Regions from separate parts of the Streptomyces rubellus genome, predicted to be linked through region 2. Evidence: riboswitches for the same ligand, from Rfam matches in the RefSeq annotation. Region 2 holds a riboswitch; the other holds the start of a gene.
The links. Region 2 has a riboswitch for thiamine pyrophosphate ahead of thiO (glycine oxidase ThiO). Riboswitches for the same ligand answer to the same signal wherever they lie in the genome.
Positions count from the first base shown of each region.

Region 1: it holds a riboswitch for thiamine pyrophosphate, as region 2 does, so the genes downstream of both, V1L54_RS20890 (thiamine ABC transporter substrate-binding protein) here and thiO (glycine oxidase ThiO) in region 2, are expected to answer to the same signal.

Region 1 is NZ_JAZDCX010000018.1:83,865-95,007, forward strand. Features, by position in the region: gene V1L54_RS20880 (ABC transporter ATP-binding protein) at 1-133, opposite strand, end outside; gene V1L54_RS20885 (ABC transporter permease) at 136-1,875, opposite strand; gene V1L54_RS20890 (thiamine ABC transporter substrate-binding protein) at 1,851-2,933, opposite strand; TPP riboswitch at 2,928-3,061, opposite strand; gene rlmN (dual-specificity RNA methyltransferase RlmN) at 3,161-4,267, opposite strand; gene V1L54_RS20900 (trypsin-like serine protease) at 4,297-4,785, shown strand; gene V1L54_RS20905 (FG-GAP and VCBS repeat-containing protein) at 4,782-6,152, shown strand; gene V1L54_RS20910 (phosphatidate cytidylyltransferase) at 6,302-7,444, opposite strand; gene frr (ribosome recycling factor) at 7,459-8,016, opposite strand; gene pyrH (UMP kinase) at 8,189-8,959, opposite strand; gene tsf (translation elongation factor Ts) at 9,144-9,980, opposite strand; gene rpsB (30S ribosomal protein S2) at 10,093-11,019, opposite strand.
Region 2 is NZ_JAZDCX010000025.1:439-11,581, forward strand. Features, by position in the region: gene V1L54_RS24120 (Rv2175c family DNA-binding protein) at 1-81, opposite strand, end outside; gene V1L54_RS24125 (NAD(P)/FAD-dependent oxidoreductase) at 115-1,410, opposite strand; TPP riboswitch at 1,554-1,666, shown strand; gene thiO (glycine oxidase ThiO) at 1,662-2,837, shown strand; gene thiS (sulfur carrier protein ThiS) at 2,834-3,046, shown strand; gene V1L54_RS24140 (thiazole synthase) at 3,055-3,852, shown strand; gene pknB (Stk1 family PASTA domain-containing Ser/Thr kinase) at 4,005-5,936, shown strand; gene V1L54_RS24150 (transglycosylase SLT domain-containing protein) at 6,246-6,938, shown strand; gene V1L54_RS24155 (deoxyribonuclease IV) at 7,020-7,958, shown strand; gene V1L54_RS24160 (DUF4396 domain-containing protein) at 8,036-8,617, shown strand; gene V1L54_RS24165 (sulfite oxidase-like oxidoreductase) at 8,664-9,287, opposite strand; gene bfr (bacterioferritin) at 9,451-9,954, shown strand; gene V1L54_RS24175 ((2Fe-2S)-binding protein) at 9,967-10,242, opposite strand; gene V1L54_RS24180 (class II 3-deoxy-7-phosphoheptulonate synthase) at 10,406-11,143, opposite strand, start outside.

The sequences.
Region 1 (11,143 bases), on a different contig from region 2:
GGGTGGACTTGCCGCTGCCGGAGGGGCCCAGCACGCAGACGATCTCGTGCTCGGCGACGTCCAGGTCGACGGCGTCCAGGGCGGTGCGGCCGCCGAACCGGACGGTGACCGACTCCAGGCGCAGCGCGGCCATCCCTACAGCTCCCCGTGTCGTTCGGTGCGGATGCCCTCCAGGGCCAGCAGGACGGCCGCGCACACCACCATCAGGATGGTGCTGAGGGCCATCGCCTGGCCGTAGTTGTCCGGACCGGCCCGGCCCAGCAGCCGGGCGACGGCGACGGGCAGGGTGGGGGCGTCGGCGCGGGCGATGAAGACGGTGGCGCCGAACTCCCCGAGGGAGACGGCGAACGCGAAGCCCGCCGCGACCAGCAGCGACCGCCGTACCAGCGGCAGGTCGACCTCCCGCCACACCCGGGCCGGCGAGGCGCCCAGCACGGCCGCGGCCTCGCGCAGCCGGTGGTCCACGGCCCGCAGCACCGGAAGCAGGCCCCGCACCACGAACGGCACCCCGACCAGCGCCTGGGCCAGCGGGACCAGGATCCACGAGGAGCGCAGGTCCAGCGGGGGCTCGTCCAGGGCGATCAGGAAGCCGAAGCCGACGGTGACCGCCGAGGTGCCCAGCGGCAGCATCAGCAGCGCGTCCAGGCCGCGCACCAGGTGCCCGGCGCGCCCGCCCGGTCCGCGCAGGGTGAGCGCGACGGCGGCCGGGACGCCGACGGCCAGGGCGATCGCGGTGGCGACGGCGGCGTAGGACAGGGAGTTGCCGACCGCCTCCAGGGGGGCGACGGTGAAGGTGCCGCCGGAGGCGTCGGCCGAGGCCAGGGCGCGGTAGTGGGCCAGTCCATAGCCGTCGGGCCCGCTCAGGGAGCGCTCGACGAGCACGGCGAGCGGGGTGAGGAGCAGTACGGCGACCTGGGTCACCACGGCGGCGAGCAGCGTCCACTGGCGCGGCCCGCGCGGACGGCGGGCGGTGCCGGCGGCGTCGACCAGCCCCGAGGTGCCCCGGTGGCGGCGTACGGTGCGGGCGTGGACGGCCAGCAGGGCGGCGACGGCGGCGAACTGCAGCAGGGTCAGCACGGCGGCGGTGGGCAGGTCCAGCAGCTGGGCGGTCTGCCGGTAGATCTCCACCTCCAGGGTGGCGTAGCGGGGGCCGCCGAGGATCTGGACGACCCCGAAGGAGGTGAAGGTGAACAGGAAGACCATCAGCGCGGCGGCGGCCACGGCCGGGGCGAGCGCCGGGAGCGTCACGGTGCGCCAGGCCGCGAGGCGGCCCGCGCCCAGCACCCGGGCGGCCTCCTCCTGGCGGGGGTCGAGCTGCGCCCACAGCCCGCCGACGATCCGGACCACCACGGCGTAGTTGAAGAAGACGTGGGCGAGCAGGATCGCGGTGGGGCCGGTGACCGGCGGCACGCCCCACTGGGCCAGCAGTCCGCCGCGGCCCAGCAGTCCCAGGAACGCGGAGCCGACGACGACGGTGGGCAGCACGAACGGCACGGTGACCGCCGCGCGCAGCAGCCGCCGGCCGGGGAAGTCGTACCGGGCCAGGACGTAGGCGCCGGGCAGCGCCAGCAGCAGGGTCAGGACGGTGGAGGCCGCCGCCTGCCACAGGGTGAACCACAGCACGCCCAGGACGCCGGGGTCGGTGAGCACCTCGGCGAACCGCTCCGGGTGCCACCGCCCGCCCTCGTACAGGCCGCGGGCGGTGATGGCGGCGACCGGGTAGGCGAAGAACAGCGCGAGGAAGACGGCGGGCGGGACCGTCAGGGCGAGCCGCAGCGCCGCCGCCCGGCGGGCGCCGCTTCCCCTTCCCGTCTTCCTCGCCCCCCTTGCCTCCCCGGCCTCGCGGCGGGTCACCTCACGACGAGCGAGGTCCACGTGTCGATCCACGCCTCGCGGTTCTCGGCGATCCGCTCGGGGGCCATGGTGTACGGCTCCTCGATCCGCTCGCCGTACTTCGTGAACACCTCGGGCAGTTCGGTGCCCTCACGGACGGGGTTGACGAACATCTGCAGCGGCATGTCCTCCTGGAAGGTCTCGCTCACCAGGAAGTCCAGCAGCGCCCTGCCGCCCTCGGGGTTGTCCGCGCCCTTGAGCAGCCCGGCGAACTCGATCTGCCGGAAGCAGGTGCCGGCCGCCACCCCGGTGGGGGCCCGCTCGGGCGCGGGATCGGCGTCGAGGACCTCGGCGGGCGGGCTGGAGGCGTAGGAGACGACCAGCGGCCGGTCGCCGCCGCCCTCGCCGCCGGCGGAGCCGGAGAAGCGGTCGTAGTAGGCCTGCTCCCAGCCGTCGACGACCTCGACCCCGTTGGCGTCGAGCTTCTTCCAGTACTCGTCCCACTCGTCGCCGTACTCGGCGACGGTGGCCAGCAGGAAGCCCAGACCGGGTGAGGAGGAGGCGGCGTTCTCGGTGACCAGCAGGCCCTTGTAGCGGGGCTCGGCCAGATCGTCCAGGGTCTCCGGCGGCTCGATGTCCCGCTCGGCGAACCAGGCGCGGTCGTAGTTGACGCAGACGTCGCCGGTGTCGACGGGGGTGACGCGGTGCTTCTCGCCGTCCAGCCGGTACTCGGCGGGTATCCTCTCCAGCCCCTGTGCCTCGTAGGGCGTGAACAGGTCGTTGTCCAGGGCGCGGGAGAGCAGGGTGTTGTCGACGCCGAAGAAGACGTCGCCCTGCGGGTTGTCCTTGGACAGGACGGCCTGGTTGAGGGCCGACCCGGCGTCGCCGCCGCGCAGCACCTCCACCTTGTGGCCGGTCCGCTCGGTGAACTCCTCGAGCACCTCGTCGGAGGCCGCGAAGGAGTCGTGGCTGACCAGGGTGACGGTGGTGTCCTTCGTCCCGTCCCCGTCCCCGCCGCCGGAACCGCCGCAGGCGGCCAGGGCTGCGGTGAGCGTGCCGAGGACGGCCGCGCCGAGGGCACGCCGGAATGTGGTGACCATGCTGTGCTGACTCCCTACGCCGGTACTAACCGGATCAGGTTCGAGGGTCTGCGGCCCACCGGCCGGGCTCCTCGCCCGGGCGGCGGCACCGCACTCTCAGCGCTGTGCGCGCTCCCCTGTCGGTACGTGCTGTTCCGTTGTCCGCTGTTCGACCGCTCCGGCACCGTGTGCGGAAGCCGCGGCCGTCGCCACGGTACCAGCGCCGCCCGGGCCGCCGGCGGCCGGTGTCAGCGCTCGGTGGCGGCGAGCTGCCCGCAGGCTCCGTCGATCTCCTGCCCCCGGGTGTCGCGGACGGTGACCGGCACGCCGTGGGCCTCCAGGGCGGCGACGAAGGCGCGCTCGTCCTCGGGCCGGGAGGCGGTCCACTTGGAGCCGGGGGTGGGGTTGAGGGGGATGAGGTTGACGTGCGCCCGCTTTCCGGCCAGCAGCCGTCCCAGCAGGTCGCCGCGCCACGCCTGGTCGTTGATGTCGCGGATCATGGCGTACTCGATCGAGACCCGGCGCCCGGACCGCTCGGTGTACTCCCAGGCGGCGTCGAGGACCTCGCGGACCTTCCACCGGGTGTTGACCGGCACCAGGGTGTCGCGCAGCTCGTCGTCGGGGGCGTGCAGGGAGACCGCCAGCCGGCACTTGAGGCCCTCGTCGGCGAGGCGGCGCATCGCCGGCACCAGGCCCACGGTGGAGACGGTGATGCCGCGCTGGGACAGGCCCAGCCCGTCGGGCTCGGGGTCGGTGAGGCGGCGGACGGCGCCGATGACCCGGTTGTAGTTGGCCAGTGGCTCGCCCATGCCCATGAACACGATGTTCGACAGCCTGGCCGGGCCCCCGGGCACCTCACCGTCGCGCAGGGCGCGCATGCCCTCGACGATCTGGTGGACGATCTCGGCGGTGGACAGGTTGCGGTCCAGTCCGGCCTGCCCGGTCGCGCAGAAGGGGCAGTTCATGCCGCAGCCGGCCTGCGAACTGACGCACATGGTGACCCGGTCCGGGTAGCGCATCAGCACGGACTCCACCAGCGTCCCGTCGTGCAGCCGCCACAGGGTCTTGCGGGTGGCGCCGTCGTCGCAGGTGACGTGCCGCACCACGGTCATCAGCTCGGGCAGCAGCGCGTCCGCGAGCCTGCCGCGCGCGGCGGCCGGGATGTCGGTCCAGGCGGCCGGTTCGGCGGCGTACCGGGCGAAGTAGTGCCGGGAAAGCTGCTGGGCGCGGAACGGCTTCTCGCCGATCGCGGCGACCGCCTCCCGCCGCTCGGCGGGGTCGAGGTCGGCGAGGTGCCGGGGCGGCTTCGCGGCTCCGCGCGGCGCGACAAAGGTGAGTTCTCCGGGTGCAGGCATAACCCGTCCAGTGTCGCAGACCGGCGGCGGTGGCCGGTGACGACACCCGCCCCTTCACCGCCAAGATCACCATCGGTGACCACCAGAGGGGCTGCACCGGTGCCCTCGTCGCCCCGTCCTGGCTGCTGACCGCCGCCTGCTTCGCCGAGCGCCCCGAGACCGAACTTGCCGTCCCGCCGGGCGTTCCCGAACAGGCCACCACCGCGACCGTCGACGGGGAGCAGCGGCGCGTCGTCGCGGTGCACGCCGCCGGCGACGGGCAGGACGCGGCCCTGGTCCGCCTGGACCGCCCGGTGACCGGCTCCGCACCGATCGCCCTCGCCGCCGCGGCCCCCGCCGAGGGCGACACCCTCACCGTCACCGGCTACGGCCGTACCGCCACCGACTGGGCACCCGTCAGCCCGCACACCGGTTCGTTCACCGCCGGTGCTCCCACCGCCGGGGAGCTGCCCATGGCCGGGAGCGACGGCGCGTCGGTGTGCCCCGGCGACGCCGGGGCCCCGTCACCACCGGTGTGAACGACCAGGTCCGCCTGGTCGGCATCGCCTCCCGCTCCCATGCCGCGGGCTGCTTCGGCACGGACGAGGAGCAGACCTCCCACGCGGCGGTCGCCACCCGCGCCGACACTCTTGCCGCCTGGGTGAACGAGACCGTCAGCGCCCCGCCCGTCGTCGACTTCAACGGCGACGGCGCCCAGGACACCGCCGTCGCCGACCCCAGGGCCACCGTGGGCGGCAACGCCGAGGCCGGTCTCGTGCGCGTCGTCTACGGCCGGGGCGGGGGGACCCAGCAGGTCGACCAGGACATGGCCACGGTGCCCGGCGGCGCCGAGCCCGGTGACCGCTTCGGCGAGTCGCTGGCCACGGTCGACTACAACCTCGACGGATACACCGACCTCGTCGTCGGCATCCCGTACGAGGACCTGGCCGGGGAGAAGGACGCGGGCATGGTCACGGTCCTGTTCGGCTCCCGCGAGGGTGTCGCCAAACAAGGCGAGGCACCGTTCGCGCACTTCGAGCAGGGCACGGGGGACGGCGTCATAGGGGGGTCGGCCTCCGAGGCCGGCGACCTGATGGGCTTCGCACTGGCCGCGGGCACCAACCGCGCGGGCGAACCGTACCTGTACATCACCCTGCCCGGCGAGGACCTGGGGTCGGTGAAGGACGCCGGGTCGAGCGTGTTCGTCCGCCGGGGCGGGAACGTCGGCCTCAACCAGGGCTCCGGGATGCCCGGCGCACGCGAGGCGGGCGACAGAGTCGGCTTCTCCGCGGACGGGGACTCCAACCACATCGCCGTCGGCCTGCCGTATGAGGACGTCGGGAACAGCTCCGGGGCGAACGCCGCCGACGCCGGGGCCGTCTACCTCCTCGACGTGAACGACATCGGCCCGGACGGCCGCCCCCGTCTGGTGGCGGACATCAGCCAGGAGGCTGCGGGCGTCTCCGGAGGCGCCGAGACGGGCGACAACTTCGGCGCCGCCCTCAGCACGGTCAACACCGATCCGGCCGCCGTGAGCGGTCCGGCCACGATGCGTCTGGCGGTCGGGGTGCCCGGCGAGGCATGGGAGTCCGTCTCCGGGGCCGGCGCGGTGCAGACCTTCTCCCTCCTCGGCGCTCCCGGCGACTCCGACGCGTGGGTGGCTCCCGGGAACGTCGGGCTTCCCGGCGCTCCGGCCGCGGGTGAACGCTTCGGACGGTCGCTGACCGCCGCTCCCCAGGGGCTGTACCCCGGCCGTCCGGACGGGCCCTCCCCCTTCGGCCAGGTCCACGTCCTGCCGTGGGCGAACGTCACCGCCGGGCAGGAAAACCGGCCCGTCACCACGTTCGAACCCGGTTCCGGTGGTCTGCCGGCCGCCGGATCGGCCTTCGGATTCGTCATCCGGTAGCCTCCGCACGTCCTGGGAGGGCCGCCCGTCCGCGGGCGGCCCTCTTCCCTTCCCGCGTGCGGGGCCCGTCGGCGGGTTCCCCGCGAACGGCGAGGGCACGGCCTTCCCGGCCGCGGGCGTGGCCGTCCTGCGTGCCCCGGGCGGGCCGGTCAGCCCGTGCCGGTGAAGACGGCCAGCAGCAGCCAGACCACGGGGGCGGTCGGCAGCAGGGAGTCGAGGCGGTCCATGATGCCGCCGTGGCCGGGCAGCAGGCTGCCCATGTCCTTGATGCCCAGATCGCGCTTGATCACGGACTCGCCGAGGTCGCCCAGGGTGGCGCTGACGGCCACGGCCAGTCCCAGCAGCAGGCCCTGCCACCAGGCACCGCCGTCGATGAGGAAGTGCACGGACAGCGCGCCGGCGGCCATGGCGAAGACGACCGCCCCCAGCAGTCCCTCACGGGTCTTGCCGGGGCTGATGCGCGGGGCGAGCTTGCGCCGCCCGAAGCGCCAGCCGACGGCGTACGCCCCGGTGTCGCTGACGACGGTGAGCAGCAGGAAGACCAGCACCCGCCACGGGCCGTCGTCGGCCGCGAGCATCATGGTCACGAAGGTGGCCAGGAAGGGGACGTAGAAGGCGGCGAAGACGCCCGCCGTGGCGTCCCGCAGGTACTCCCGGGGGTCGTCCGTCATCCGCCACACCAGTACGGCCAGCGCGGTGAGGGACATCGCCACCCAGGCGCCCTCGGCGCCGCGGACGTACCCGGCGACGACCATGGCCGCGCCGCCGACGGCCAGCGGCACCAGGGGCACCCGGATCTGCTTGCGCTCGGCGAGCCGGGAGGTCAGCTCCCAGAGCCCGACCACGACCGCGACCACGACCACGCCGACGAAGACGGGCTTGTAGACGAACAGGGAGAGGACGACGGTGGCGCCCAGGGCCAGGCCGACCCCTATCGCGGCGCGCAGGTCGCGGCCCGCCCGCTTCCGGCCCGCCGCGCGGCCCCGCCGGCCGGGGACGGCCGGTGCTCCGGGCGGTTCGGCGCCGGGGGGCAAGGGACCGCCGGACGGGCGCCGGTCCGCCCGGCCGTCGCGGTCGTCCTGGTCACCGCCGGAGCTGTCGGGCACGTTGGGCATGTGCCGAGTCTGCGACGCGGCGCCGCCCTCGTACACGTAACCCGCCGGGGCCGGGGGCACCTCCGCACGGAGCGGGGAGGGGAAGCCCTGCACGGGAGGGTCCCAGTGGCCGGTGTGGCCGGTATGGCCGGGGTGTCCGACGCCCGGCGGCGGCGTTCCCCAGGATGAGTCGTTCACGGGAATCGCAGCCTCTAGACCTCGAGCAGCTCGGCTTCCTTGTGCTTGAGCAGTTCGTCCACCTGCGCCACGTACTTGGCGGTGGTGTCGTCGAGCTCCTTCTCGGCGCGGCGTCCCTCGTCCTCGCCGATGTCGCCGTCCTTGATGGCCTTGTCGATGGCCTCCTTGGCCTTGCGGCGGACGCTGCGGATGGAGATCTTGGCGTCCTCGGCCTTGCTCTTGGCGACCTTGATGTACTCCCTGCGGCGCTCCTCGGTCAGCTCCGGGAAGACCACCCGGATGATGTTGCCGTCGTTGGAGGGGTTGACGCCGAGGTCGGAGTCGCGGATGGCCTGCTCGATGTTGCGCAGCGCGCTCTTGTCGAAGGGGGTGACCACGGCCATGCGCGGCTCGGGCACCGAGAACGACGCGAGCTGGTTGATCGGGGTCATCGCGCCGTAGTAGTCGGCCACGATCTTGTTGAACATCGCCGGGTGCGCACGGCCGGTGCGGATCGCGGCGAAGTCCTCCTTGGCGACGACGACCGCCTTCTCCATCTTCTCCTCGGCTTCGAGGAGGGTCTCTTCGATCACCACGTGCTCCTGGTTAGATGAATTGAGCCGGAAAGCCCTGGTTCCTGCACGGTGTCCGACCGGCAGGCCGTTGTCCATCCCCGTGCCGTGCCCTTCGTGCGGCACGGTGTTGCCGTACGGCGTCCGCGCCGGGGCGCGCGTACCCGGACACCGTGTCGTGCCGGTGAGAGCCTCAGGTGCGGGAGCCCTGATCGCTCACGAGCGTGCCGATCTTCTCACCCTTCACCGCTCGTGCGATATTCCCCTCGACCAGCAGCTCGAAGACGAGGATCGGGAGTTTGTTGTCGCGGCAGAGGGTGATGGCGGTGGCGTCGGCCACCCGCAGGTCGCGGGCGATGACCTCGCCGTACTCCAGGGCGTCGAACTTCACCGCGTCGGGGTTCCGCGCCGGGTCGGAGTCGTAGACGCCGTCGACCCCGTTCTTGCCCATCAGCAGCGCCTCGGCGTCGATCTCCAGGGCGCGCTGGGCGGCGGTGGTGTCGGTGGAGAAGTAGGGCATGCCCATGCCGGCGCCGAAGATGACCACCCGGCCCTTCTCCAGGTGCCGTACCGCCCGCAGCGGAATGTAGGGCTCGGCGACCTGGCCCATGGTGATGGCGGTCTGGACCCGGGAGTCGATGCCCTCCTTCTCCAGGAAGTCCTGGAGCGCGAGGCAGTTCATGACCGTGCCGAGCATTCCCATGTAGTCGGAGCGGGCCCGGTCCATGCCGCGCTGCTGGAGTTCCGCGCCGCGGAAGAAGTTGCCGCCGCCGATGACGACGGCGATCTCGGCGCCGCCCCGGACCACCGCGGCGATCTCACGGGCGACCTTGTGCACGACGTCGGGATCGACACCGAGCCCTCCGCCGCCGGCGAACGCCTCGCCGGAGAGCTTCAGCAGGAAGCGGCGGCGGTCGCGGTGTTTCCCGGAGGCACTGCCTCCGGAGTCGGTGCCCTGTTTCATGCGGATCTCCTCGTGCACATGCGGAGGAGGCCATCGCCGGTGGTCCCTCGCGGTCCCCGAAAGCGGCAATGGCCTCCTCGTCACAACTGCGGTCGTCCGGTCCGTGCGGCGACGGCCCGGGACGGCCCCCGTACCCGACCCTAGCCGGGCATCGCCGGTCCGCCGTGGAAGTACGGCGGACGGGTCAGGCGCCGACGCGGAAGCGGGCGAAGTGCCTCAGCGTGACACCGGCCTCGTCCAGCACCTTCTTGACGGTCTTCTTGTTGTCCTTCGCGAAGGGCTGGTCCAGGAGGCAGTTCTCCTTGAAGAAGCCGTTCACGCGGCCCTCGACGATCTTCGGGAGGGCCTGCTCGGGCTTGCCCTCCTCGCGCGCGGTGGCCTCGGCGACCCGGCGCTCGTTCTCGACCGTCTCGGCGGGGACGTCCTCACGGGAGAGGAACTTCGGGCCGAACGCGGCGATGTGCTGCGCGACGTCCTTGGCGACCTCGGCGTTCTCCTGCTCCAGCTCGACCAGGACGCCGACCTGCGGGGGCAGGTCCGGGCTGGTGCGGTGCATGTAGGCGGCCACGTAGCCGCCGGAGAACTGCGCGAAGCGGTCGAGGACGATCTTCTCGCCGAGAGTGGCGTTGGCCTCGTCCACGTACGCCTGGACGGTCTTGCCGGACTCGAGCTCGGAGGCCAGCAGCGCCTCGATGTCGGCCGGGGAGGTGGCGGCGACATGGGCGGCGATGGTGTCGGCGACGGCGAGGAACTTCTCGCCCTTGGCGACGAAGTCGGTCTCGCACTTGAGCTCGACCAGCACACCGGACTTGTGGTCGTCGGCGAGCAGGGAGACGACGGCGCCGTTCTCGGCGGTGCGGGACTCGCGCTTGGCGACGCCCTTCTGGCCCTTGATCCGCAGGATCTCGACGGCCTTGTCGACGTTGCCCTCGGCCTCGTCCAGCGCCTTCTTGCAGTCCATCATGCCGGCGCCGGTGAGCTCACGGAGCTTCTTGACGTCGGCGGCGGTGTAGTTCGCCATGGTCGGTGAATCTCTTCTCGGAAGGTCGGTGAGGAATGGGTCGGTCGGCGGGTGCGCGGCCGGGGGCGGCGCTCCTGGCACCGCCCCCGGCCGTACCCGTCGTGCGGCTCTCTCAGGCCTGCTGCTCGGCCGGCTTCTCGCCCTCGGCGGGGGCGGCGGCCTGCTCCTCGGCGGGGGCCGGGGTCTCGGCGGCGGCCGGGGCCTCGGGCGCCTCCTCGGCGGCCGGGGCCTCGGACGTCGTCCCCTTGGCCTCGGCGGCCTTCTGGGCGTCGCCCTCGAGCAGCTCGCGCTCCCACTCGGCGAGCGGCTCGCCCGCGGTCTTCTCGCCCTTGCCCTCGCCGGCGCCGCCGGAGCGGGCGATGAGGCCCTCGGCGACCGCGTCCGCGATCACCCGGGTGAGGAGGGTGACGGAGCGGATCGCGTCGTCGTTGCCCGGGATCTTGTAGTCGACCTCGTCCGGGTCACAGTTGGTGTCCAGGATCGCGACGACCGGGATGTTGAGCTTGCGCGCCTCACCGACGGCGATGTGCTCCTTCTTGGTGTCCACGATCCAGACGGCGCTGGGCACCTTCTGCATGTCGCGGATACCGCCGAGCGTCTTCTCCAGCTTGGCCTTCTCGCGGGAGAGGACCAGCAGCTCCTTCTTGGTGAGGCCGGAGGCGGCCACGTCCTCGAAGTCGATCTGCTCGAGTTCCTTCAGACGCTGAAGGCGCTTGTGGACGGTCGAGAAGTTGGTCAGCATGCCGCCGAGCCAGCGCTGGTTCACGTAGGGCATGCCCACGCGTGTGGCCTGCTCGGCGATGGCCTCCTGGGCCTGCTTCTTGGTGCCGACGAACATGACGGAGCCGCCGTGGGCGACGGTCTCCTTGACGAACTCGTAGGCGCGGTCGATGTACGACAGCGACTGGAGCAGGTCGATGATGTAGATGCCATTGCGCTCGGTGAAGATGAAGCGCTTCATCTTCGGGTTCCAGCGGCGGGTCTGGTGCCCGAAGTGGACGCCGCTCTCCAGCAGCTCCCGCATCGTGACGACGGCCATGGCCGTATCTCCTCGGGGTACTCGGTTGTACGCGGTGGCCGGACGGCCGCCGCTCCTGACGCCCCGGCGCGCTGTGCCTGCGAAGTACCGGCCTGGGGACGGTGTCTTCGAGGACCGAGGTGCG
Region 2 (11,143 bases):
GACGCCCAGCTTCTCCGCGACATCGGGGAGGGTGAGCCAGGCCGGGACGAGAGCATCGGTCTTCGCGTCAATCTCGTTCACGGGCACAAGCCTGCCATCCGGGACCGACAGCCACTAGCGCACGGCGCTCTTCAGGGGAACGGCCGGGTCGGCGGCCCGGACCGGGTCCAGCACCGCGGCGCGCTCGATCAGCCTGCGCCCCTGGGCGATGTCCCGGGGCCGTCCCACCGCCAGCAGCGCCCGCAGCACACCGCCGCGCAGCCAGCACACCGACCAGGCGGGGCCGTCCGGGTCGCCGCGCCACAGCGGTTCGTCGCCCTCGCCGTGGTGGCCCGCGTACTGGACGAAGCGGCCGAACTGCTCGGACCAGAAGTACGGCACCGGGTCGTACGGCGGGGTCCCGGCCTCGCCCGCGGTCAGCAGCGAGGCGACCGTCCGCGGCCCGACGAGCGCGTTGTCCCAGTGGTGCACCAGCAGGCGCCGGCCGTACCGGGCCGAGGGGAAGGAGGCGCAGTCCCCGACCGCGTACACACCGGGGACGGAGGAGCGCAGCCGGTCGTCGGCGAGCACCGCGCCGAAGGCGTCCAGGGCCACACCCGAACCCGCCAGCCAGCCGGTGGCCGGGCGGGCGCCGATCCCGGCCACCACGGCCCGGGCGGGCAGCGCGGAGCCGTCGGACAGCTCCACCTCGTACGGCTGCGTGCCGCCGGGCCGCACTCCGGTGACCGTGCGCCCGGTGAGCAGCACGGCACCGGCCTCCTCGTACCAGCGGCGCAGCCGGCCGGCGACCTCGGGCGACAGTACCCCGGCCAGCGGGTGCCCGGCGGCCTCGACCACCGTCACCGGACAGCCCGCCTCGCGGGCGGCGGTGGCGAACTCCGCGCCGATCCAGCCCGCCCCGACGACCACGAGCGGCTGCCGGGCCGCGAGCACCGGGCGCAGCCGCTCGGCGTCGTCGAGAGTGCGCAGCAGATGCACCCCGGCACCGCCGCCGGGCAGGGGAACCGGCTCGGCGCCGGTGGCGAGGACCAGGTGGTCGTACGGCAGCGGCCCGGCGTCGGTGTCCAGCTCGTGGTCCGCGGGGCGCACCCCGGTGGCCGTCCGCCCCAGGAGCAGTTCCACGCCGAGCACGTCGAAGTCGACGTCGAAGGCGACATCGAATGCGGCGCCGAAGGAGTTCTCCAAGGTGCTGCCGGGGGTGCTGCCGGGGGTGGTGCCGGAACCGGCCCCGCCGGTCAGCACCGCCTTGGACAGCGGCGGCCGGTCGTACGGCCGGTGGGGCTCGGCGCCGAGCAGGGTGACCGCTCCGGGCCAGCCCCGCTCCCGCAGCTGTACGGCGGTCTGCACCCCGGCCATCCCGGCCCCGGCGATCAGGACCCGCTGCCCGCTCTGCTCGGTTCGCGCGCTCACGCGCTCACTGTAGGAGACCGCCGCGGACCGGCGCGAAGCCGCCCGGCGCGGCCGCGCTTCCGGACCGCCCTTCAGCCGCGCCGGAGCCCGCAGTAGGGTGGCGGCAGTCCGGGAACGCCAGCCGCGGCCCGGACGGCAGCAGTGGAACGACTCGCGGGAGCCCGGCGCACCGGGCTGAGAGGGAGGCTTGCGCGGCCTCCGACCGTACGAACCTGATCCGGGTCATGCCGGCGAAGGGAGGGTGCGCGCCCATGCGCGTAGTGATCATCGGCGGTGGCGTCATCGGGCTGGTCACGGCCTGGCGCACCGCGCAGCGGGGGGCGCGGGTCACGGTCGTCGACCCGGCGCCGGGCGGCGGGGCGGCGCGGGTCGCGGCCGGGATGCTGGCCGCCGTCACCGAACTGCACTACGGCGAGGAGGCCCTGCTCGCCCTCAACCTGACCTCGGCACGCCGCTACCCGGAGTTCACGGCCGAACTCTCGGAGGCATCCGGGCAGGAGACCGGCTACCGCACCTGCGGCACCCTCGCGGTCGCCCTGGACGCCGACGACCGCGCCCATCTGCGGGAGCTGCACGCGCTGCACCGGCGCTGCGGGCTGGACTCGGCCTGGCTGACCGGCCGGGAGTGCCGCAGGCTGGAGCCGATGCTCGCCCCGGGGGTGCGGGGCGGGCTGCGGGTGGACGGCGACCACCAGGTCGATCCCCGCCGGCTGACGGCCGCGCTGCTGACCGCCTGCGAGCGGGCCGGGGTGGACTTCGTCCGGCGGCGGGCCGGCCGGCTGACGGTGACCGGCGACCGGGCGGCCGGGGTGGCCCTGGAGGACGGCACCGAGGTGGCGGCCGACCGGGTCGTGCTGGCGGCGGGCAGCGAGAGCGGGCGGCTGGCGGGCGTGCCCGGTGAGGTGCTGCCGCCGGTGCGTCCGGTCAAGGGCCAGATCCTGCGGCTGCGCGTCCCGCCGGTGTACGCGCCGTTCCTCTCCCGCACCGTGCGGGCCCTGGTCCGTGGCGGCCACGTCTACCTGGTGCCGCGGGCGGACGGCGAACTGGTCCTGGGCGCCACCAGCGAGGAACAGGGCTGGGACACCACGGTGACCGCGGGCGGCGTCTACGAGCTGCTGCGCGACGCGCACGAGCTGGTGCCCGGCATCACCGAACTGCCGCTGGTGGAGACCCTGGCGGGGCTGCGTCCCGGCTCCCCCGACAACGCGCCGCTGCTCGGCCCGACCGCCCTGCCCGGCCTGCACCTGGCCACCGGCCACCACCGCAACGGGGTACTGCTCGCCCCGGTCACCGGCGACGCCCTGGCCCGGGTGCTGACCGACGGCGGGATCCCCGGGGAGATCCGCCCGTTCAGCCCCCGGCGCTTCGAGCACACGGCCCGGCAGGACGCCCCCCGGGAGAGCACCGTACAGAGGAGTCACGCGTGAGCGCACCGGTCACCATCCGCCTCAACGGGGAGCCCCGGCAGATCGCGGACGGGCTCACCCTCGACCGGCTCGTGGCCGGTCTCACCGCCGCGACCACGGGGGTGGCCGCGGCGGTCAACGAAACCGTCGTACCGCGCGGGCAGTGGCCCGCCACCGAACTCGGCGACGGCGACCGCGTCGAGGTCCTCACCGCCGTCCAAGGAGGCTGACTTCCCGCATGGCCGACGACACGTTCACCATCGGCGGCACCGCCTTCGCCTCCCGGCTGATCATGGGCACGGGCGGCGCGCCCAGCCTGGACGTCCTGGAGCGGGCGCTGCTGGCCTCCGGCACCGAGCTGACCACCGTCGCGATGCGGCGGGTGGACCCCTCGGTCTCCGGCTCGGTGCTGTCGGTGCTGAAGCGGCACGGCATCCGGGTGCTGCCCAACACCGCCGGCTGCTTCACCGCCGGGGAGGCCGTGCTCACCGCCCGGCTGGCCCGCGAGGCGCTGGGCACCGACTGGGTCAAGCTGGAGGTCGTCGCCGACGAGCGCACCCTGCTGCCCGACCCGGTGGAGCTGCTGGAGGCCGCCGAGACACTGGTGGACGACGGCTTCACCGTCCTGCCGTACACCAACGACGACCCCGTCGTGGCCCGGAAGCTGGAGGACGTGGGCTGCGCGGCGATCATGCCGCTGGGTTCGCCGATCGGCTCGGGCCTGGGCATCCGCAACCCGCACAACTTCCAGTTGATCACCGAGCGGGCGTCGGTGCCGGTCGTCCTCGACGCGGGCGCGGGCACCGCCTCGGACGTGGCGCTCGCCATGGAGCTGGGCTGCGCTGCGGTGATGCTGGCCTCCGCGGTCACCCGGGCCCAGGAGCCGGTGCTGATGGCCGAGGCGATGCGGCACGCGGTGGAGGCGGGGCGGCTGGCGTACCGGGCGGGCCGCATCCCGCGCCGCCACTTCTCCCTGGCGTCCTCGCCGGTGGAGGGGACGGCCGACCTCGACCCGGAGCGCCCGGCGTTCCGGTAGGGGCCGGCACGGCGGGGCCCGCGCGGCCGCGGCGCGTGCCCGGGCGCGCGTATCGCGCCCGGGCGGCGGTTTCGTCACCGTTCCGCTGCACTCCGGGGCGCCCGCCGCGGACCCGGGCACCGGTGCCGGGGCGGGCTCGTAGACTCTGCGCCGTGGACACCACCCTTCAGGACCCGCTGCTCGGGCACGTGCTCGACGGCCGGTACCGCGTGGACGCGCGGATCGCCGTCGGCGGCATGGCCACGGTCTACCGGGCCCTGGACACCCGGCTGGACCGGGTGCTCGCCCTGAAGGTGATGCACCCCTCCCTCGCGGTGGACGGCTCTTTCGTCGAGCGGTTCATCCGGGAGGCCAAGTCGGCCGCCCGGCTGGCCCACCCCAACGTGGTGGGGGTCTTCGACCAGGGCGCGGACGGCGGCTACGTGTACCTGGCGATGGAGTACGTCGAGGGCTGCACACTGCGCGATCTGCTGCGCGAGCGCGGGGCGCTCCAGCCGCGCGCCGCCCTGGACATCCTCCAGGCGGTGCTCGCCGCGCTGGGTGCCGCCCATCTGGACCGGCTGGTGCACCGCGACGTGAAGCCGGAGAACGTCCTGATCGGGGACGACGGACGGGTCAAGGTCGCCGACTTCGGGCTGGTGCGGGCGGTGGACCAGCAGACCTCCGCCTCCACCGGTTCGCTGCTGGGCACCGTCTCCTATCTGGCCCCCGAGCAGATCGAGCACGGCACCGCCGACGCCCGGGCGGACGTCTACGCCTGCGGCGTGATGCTGTACGAGATGCTGACCGGCGCCAAGCCGCACTCCGGCGACACCCCGGCCCAGGTGCTCTACCAGCATCTGAACGAGGACGTCCCGGCCCCGTCCGCGGCCGTGCCCGGCCTGGCCGCCGCGCTCGACGCCCTGGTCGCCCGTGCCGCCGCCCGCGATCCGCGGCATCGGCCGGCCGACGCCGTGGAACTGCTCGCCGAGGTCGGCGCGGTGCGGCGGTCGCTGACCGACGGGCAGCTCGACGTCCTGCCCCCGGCCGCCGCCGGCGGGGGCGCCGGGGCCGGGGCGGCCGGCGCCGAGGACAGCACCGCCGTCCTGTCCCGCCGCGTGCCGCGGGACACGGCGGCGGACGACTCCCTGAACCGCACCAGTGTGCTGGCCGTGCCGCCCGCGCCCCCGGGGCCGCCGGCCGGTCCGGCCGCCCGTACGGGCCGGCGGCTGCCACGCCGCTCGGTGCAGGCGGTGGTCGTCGCCGTCCTGCTGGTCCTCGGCGCGGGCCTGGGGGTGTGGTACATCAACTCCGGCCAGTTCACCCGGACCCCCGGGGTGCTCTCGATGACCGAGTCCGAGGCGAAGCGGGCCGTCGAGAAGGCCGGCCTGGACTGGAAGATCGCCCGGGAGCACAGCGAGACCGTGGCGAAGGGCCGGGTGGTCTCGACCGACCCCGGCCGCGGCGAGCGCATCCGCAGCAACGGCACGGTGACCATCACCGTCTCCCGGGGCCCGGAGCGGGTCGAGGTCCCCGACGCCAAGGGCGCGTCCCTGGCCGACGCGCGCCGCCGGATCAAGGCGGCCGGACTGGAGCCGGGCATGGTGACCAGGGAGTTCTCCGGTGAGGTGGAGCGGGGCTCGGTGATCCGCACGGAGCCGGAGGCGGGCACCGGGCGGCGGCCCGGCGCGGCCGTGGCGCTGGTGGTGTCCAAGGGTGAGCGGATCGAGGTGCCCGACGTCGTCGGACAGGACGAGGGCACCGCGCGGCAGCGGCTGACCGAGGCCGGTCTGAAGACCGAGGTGGCGCCGGAGCGGGTGTTCTCCGAGGAGGAGGCGGGCGGTGTCGCCCGGCAGTCCCCCGCACAGGGCTCGGTCGCCGCCGAGGGCGACACCGTCACGCTGACCGTCTCCAAGGGCCCGGAGCTGGTGGAGGTCCCCGGTGTGGAGGGCATGGACGAGAGCGAGGCCCGGCAGGCGCTCGAGGACGCGGGTTTCGAGGTGAAGGTCCGCAAGGTCTTCATCACCGGCACCGTCTTCGACCAGTCCGTGGACGGCGGCGAGCGGGCCCCGCGCGGTTCGGAGATCACCGTCTGGGTGCGCTGACCCGGACACGTACGGTGGTCCGGGGACGCGTGCGCTGTGAGACGCCCCATAGGACCCGGATCACTTACTAACCCCCTTAGTGGGCGCGCACGGCCGCCCAAGCGGCCGTACCCGCCGTCCGGGGCCCCGGAGAGGCCGGAGAGCCCGAGGGCTACTAGGCAGGTTAGTATTTCCGGCCTTTGTCCGGATAAGTTCCGAGCGCTAACAATGCAACGGTCGCGGCGCCGGGAGCAGGACCCGGCGCGCCCCCGCCGGCACCGGCCGGTCCGGCTGTGCGGCACCAGCGATCGGAAGAGGTTCTCCTCCCCCATGACCGTTGCCAGCGTTCTCGGCCGGCTCCGCGCGGCCGGCGCCCACAGGATCTCGGCCGTCGGCGTGGCCACCGCCACCGGCGCGGCCACCGTGGCCCTGGGCCTCGTTCCGGGCCCGGAGCCGTCCCAGGCGGCTCAGGCCGCCCCCGCGGCGGGGGCCCCCGTCGAGCTGACCGCCCCGGCCACCGGCGCCGGTCCCCTCCAGCAGGGCGCTCTCGCGGAGCGGTCGGCGACCGCCTACCAGGAGGCGCAGGCCGAGGCCCTGGAGGAGGAGCGAAAGCCCGCGGCCCGCCAGAGCGCCGGGACGGACGGGCGCGCCACCCGCTCCGCCGACCGCCCGGCGCGGGCCCGGGAGCGGGCCGCCTCCTACCCGGACAACCTCGACGGCTGGATCCGCGAGGCCCTGGCGGTCATGAAGCGCGAGGGCATCCCCGGCAGCTACGCGGGGATCCACCGCAACATCATCCGCGAGTCCAGCGGCGACCCGCGGGCGATCAACAACTGGGACATCAACGCCCGGAACGGCATCCCCTCCAAGGGCCTGCTCCAGGTGATCCCGCCCACCTTCGCGGCGTACCACGTCGAGGGCACCTCCTGGGACATCTACGACCCGGTGGCCAACATCACCGCGGCCTGCAACTACGCGGCCGACCGGTACGGCTCGATGGACAACGTCTACTCGGCCTACTGACCGGCCGGGCGCCCGCTCCCGTCCCCGCCGGCGCGACGGGCCGCCGGGCCGTTCCCGCCGCGGGCCTGGCACCCTTCGGGTGTGAGCAGCTCATCGTCCCCCTCCGCCCGGAACTCCTCCGCCCCGTCCTCCCCCCTGGGCCCCGCCCCCGCCCGCCGCGCCCGCAACCCCGTGGGCAGCCATGTCGCGGTGGCCGGCGGGCTCGCCGCCAAGGGGCTGGCCTACGCCCGCGAGATCGGCGCGGAGACCGTGCAGGTCTTCGTCGCCAATCCGCGCGGCTGGGCCACTCCGGCCGGCGACCCCCGGCAGGACGAGGCGTTCCGCGCGGCCTGCGCGGAAGAGGGCATCCCGGCCTACGTCCACGCCCCCTACCTGATCAACTTCGGCTCGCACAACGAGGCCACGGCCGAACTGTCCGTGGCCTCGCTGCGGCACTCGCTGCGCCGCGCCCGGCGGATCGGCGCCCTGGGGGTGGTGGTCCACACCGGCTCGGCCACCGGCGGGCGCGACCGCGCCACCGCACTGGCCCAGGTCCGGGAGTTGCTGCTGCCGCTGCTGGCGGAGCTGGACGCCTCCGAGACCTCCGAGGACCCCTGGCTGCTGCTGGAGCCGACCGCCGGCCAGGGTGCCTCGCTGTGCGCCCTGGCCGAGGACCTGGGGCCGTACGTCGACGCCCTGGAGCGCCATCCCCGGCTCGGCGTCTGCCTGGACACCTGTCACGCCTTCGCCGCCGGGCACGACACGGCCGCCGAGGGAGGGATGAAGGCGCTGCTGGACGAGGTGACGGCCGTGGTGGGCGAGGGACGGCTGCGGCTGATCCACGCCAACGACTCCAAGGACACCGCCGGGGCGCACCGGGACCGCCACGCGAACATCGGCGCGGGGCACATCGGGGCGGAGCCGTTCCGGGAACTGTTCCGCCACCCGGCGACCGAGGGGGTGCCCCTGGTCATCGAGACGCCGGGCGGCAAGGAGGGGCATGCCGCGGACGTGGCACGGCTGAAGGAGCTCAGGGGATGACCACATACCCCAGGGGGGTATAGACTCGACGCCGCGCGGCGGACAGCCGCCCCTTCCTGTCACGGAGGTGTCGTTCCATGTCCTCGCAGTCGTACCGCTCCTCCGAAGGACACCACGGCCACCACGGCCACACCGGTCACATGGAACACGCAGGGCACGCGGAGCACACAGGCCACCCGGATCCCGCGGGCCGGGCGGAGCACGGGGAGCACACCGTCTCCGGCACGGCCTCCTGGGCCACGGCGGCCAAGGCCACCCTGCACTGCCTCACCGGCTGCGCCTTCGGCGAGGTGCTGGGCATGGTCATCGGCACCGCCCTCGGCTGGCACACCGTGCCCACCATGGCCCTCGCCATCGTCCTGGCGTTCCTCTTCGGCTACAGCTTCACGCTCTGGGCCGTCCTGCGGGCCGGTGTCGGCCTCCGCAACGCCGTCCGGGTCGCCCTCGCCGCCGACACCGTCTCGATCACCGTGATGGAACTGGTCGACAACGGGGTCATCGCCCTGACGCCGGGCGCGCTGGACGCCCATCTCTCGGACTGGCTGTTCTGGGGTGCGCTCGCCTTCGCCTTCGCCGTCGCCTTCGTGGTGACGACCCCGGTCAACCGCTGGCTGATCGGCCGCGGCAGGGGGCACGCGGTGGTGCACCGGTACCACTGAGCGCCCCCGGGCGGACCGCCCGGGGAGCCGGACGGCGGGCACCGGGTCACGGCTCGGGACCGTCGCCCGGCTCCTCCTGGTACGAATAGCGCTGCTCCCGCCAGGGGTCACCGATGTTGTGGTAGCCCCGCTCCTCCCAGAACCCCCGGCGGTCGGCGGTCATGTACTCCACTCCCCGCACCCACTTGGGCCCCTTCCAGGCGTACAGCTGCGGCACGACCAGCCGTACCGGGAAGCCGTGCTCGGCGGTGAGCGGCTCGCCGGCCCGGTGGGTGGCGAAGACCGTACGGTCGGCCGCGAAGTCCGCCAGCCGCAGGTTGGCGCTGTACCCGTACTCGGCCCACACCATCACGTGCGTGACCTCCTCGGCGGGCGGCACCAGCTCGAGGACCGTACGGGCCCGCACCCCGCCCCACTCCACGCCCAGCATGCTGAACCGGGTGACGCAGTGCAGGTCCCCGACCACGGTCTCGTGGGGCAGCGCCGAGAACTCCTCGTGGTTCCAGCGCCGCGTCCCGCCGTCGGCGGTGGCCCCGAAGACGCGGAACTCCCAGCGTTCGGGCCGGAACCTGGGCACCGGGCCGTAGTGGGTCACCGGCCAGCCGCGCTGGAGCCGCTGTCCCGGCGGAAGCTGCGGATACTCCCCTTCGCGGCTTTCCGGCTGAACCATGCCCCCCATGGTGACAGACCCCGAAAGGCACCGATGACCACCCCACTCCCGGGAAGTCCTTCTTCCGGACAAAATCCGACAAAGTATCACTTACTGGACTGCGGTGTGCGGACGGTGCGAAGATGCGCGCATCGGCATCCCCCCACGCGGAAGGCACCCCGGCATGCAGGGCGACCCCGAGGTCATCGAGTTCCTCAACGAGCAGCTCACCGCCGAGCTGACGGCGATCAACCAGTACTTCCTGCACGCGAAACTGCAGGAGAACAACGGGTGGACCAGGCTCGCGAAGTACACGCGGGAGGAGTCCTTCGACGAGATGCGGCACGCGGAGCGCCTGACCGACCGCATCATCTTCCTGGAGGCACTCCCCAACTACCAGCGGCTCTTCCACGTCCGGGTGGGCCAGACCGTCACCGAGATGTTCCAGGCGGACCGCCAGATCGAGGCCGAGGCGATCGACCGGCTGCGGCGCGGCATCGAGGTCATGCGGACCAAGGGGGACATCACCTCGGCCAACATCTTCGAGTACATCCTCGCCGACGAGGAGCACCACATCGACTATCTCGACACCCAGCTGGAGCTGATCGAGAAGCTCGGCGAGCCGCTGTACCTCGCACAGCAGATCGAGCAGCCCGACTCGACGGGCTCCGGCCCGGGCTCCGACTGACCCGGCCCGGGATCAGGCCGCCGCGGGCGCCGGCGGCACGGCGGTCACACCGGAACCGCCCCCGGCAACCGGGGCGACGGCGCCGCCCCGCTCCTCCGCGGGAAGCCCGGCGCCCTCCCGCCGCGGACACGCGCCGCGGCCCAGCAGCCCCTGGATGCGGCGCACACAGGAGCCGCAGTCGGTGCCCGCCCGGCTCGCCGAGGCGAGCAGGCGCGGAGTACAGGCTCCGGCCGCCGCGTGCTCACGGATCTGCGCCTCCGTGATGCCGAAGCAGGAGCAGATGTACACGCGGCCACCTCCGCCGGTACGGGGTCGGACACCCACCCCGAGTGGGTGAGGTAAACCTTACCTTAGCTGTGTACCACTGTGCGCGACAGCACCGTGGGGCGCGGATCGCTGTGACCCACGCCCCACGGTGTTGTGTGCGCCGTTCTGTGCGCCTGCGGTGCCGCTACTGGTCGCGGTACATCTCCGCGACGAGGAACGCCAGGTCCAGCGACTGGCTGCGGTTCAGCCGCGGGTCGCAGGCGGTCTCGTAGCGCTGGTGCAGATCGTCGACGAAGATCTCGTGGCCGCCGCCCACGCACTCGGTGACGTCGTCCCCGGTCAGCTCCACATGGATGCCGCCGGGGTGGGTGCCCAGGCCCTTGTGGACCTCGAAGAAGCCCTTCACCTCGTCCAGCACGTCGTCGAAGCGCCGCGTCTTGTGACCGCTGGCGGCCTCGAAGGTGTTGCCGTGCATCGGGTCGCACACCCAGGCGACCTGGGCGCCGGAGGCCGTGACCTTCTCCACCAGGGTGGGGAGCCGGTCGCGGACCTTGTCGGCACCCATCCGGGTGATGAAGGTCAGCCGGCCCGGCTCGCGCTCCGGGTCCAGCCGGTCGATCAGCGTCAGGGCGTCCTCGGGCGTGGTCGACGGACCGAGCTTGACCCCGATCGGGTTGCGGATGCGGGCGGCGAACTCGATGTGCGCACCGTCCAGCTGCCGGGTGCGCTCGCCGATCCAGACCATGTGGCCGGAGACGTCGTACAGCCTGCCGGTACGGGAGTCCACCCGGGTCAGGGCGGACTCGTAGTCGAGGATCAGCGCCTCGTGCGAGGCGTAGAACTCGACGGTCTTGAACTCCTCCGGGTCCACCCCGCAGGCGTTCATGAAGTTCATCGCCCGGTCGATCTCCCTGGCCAGCGC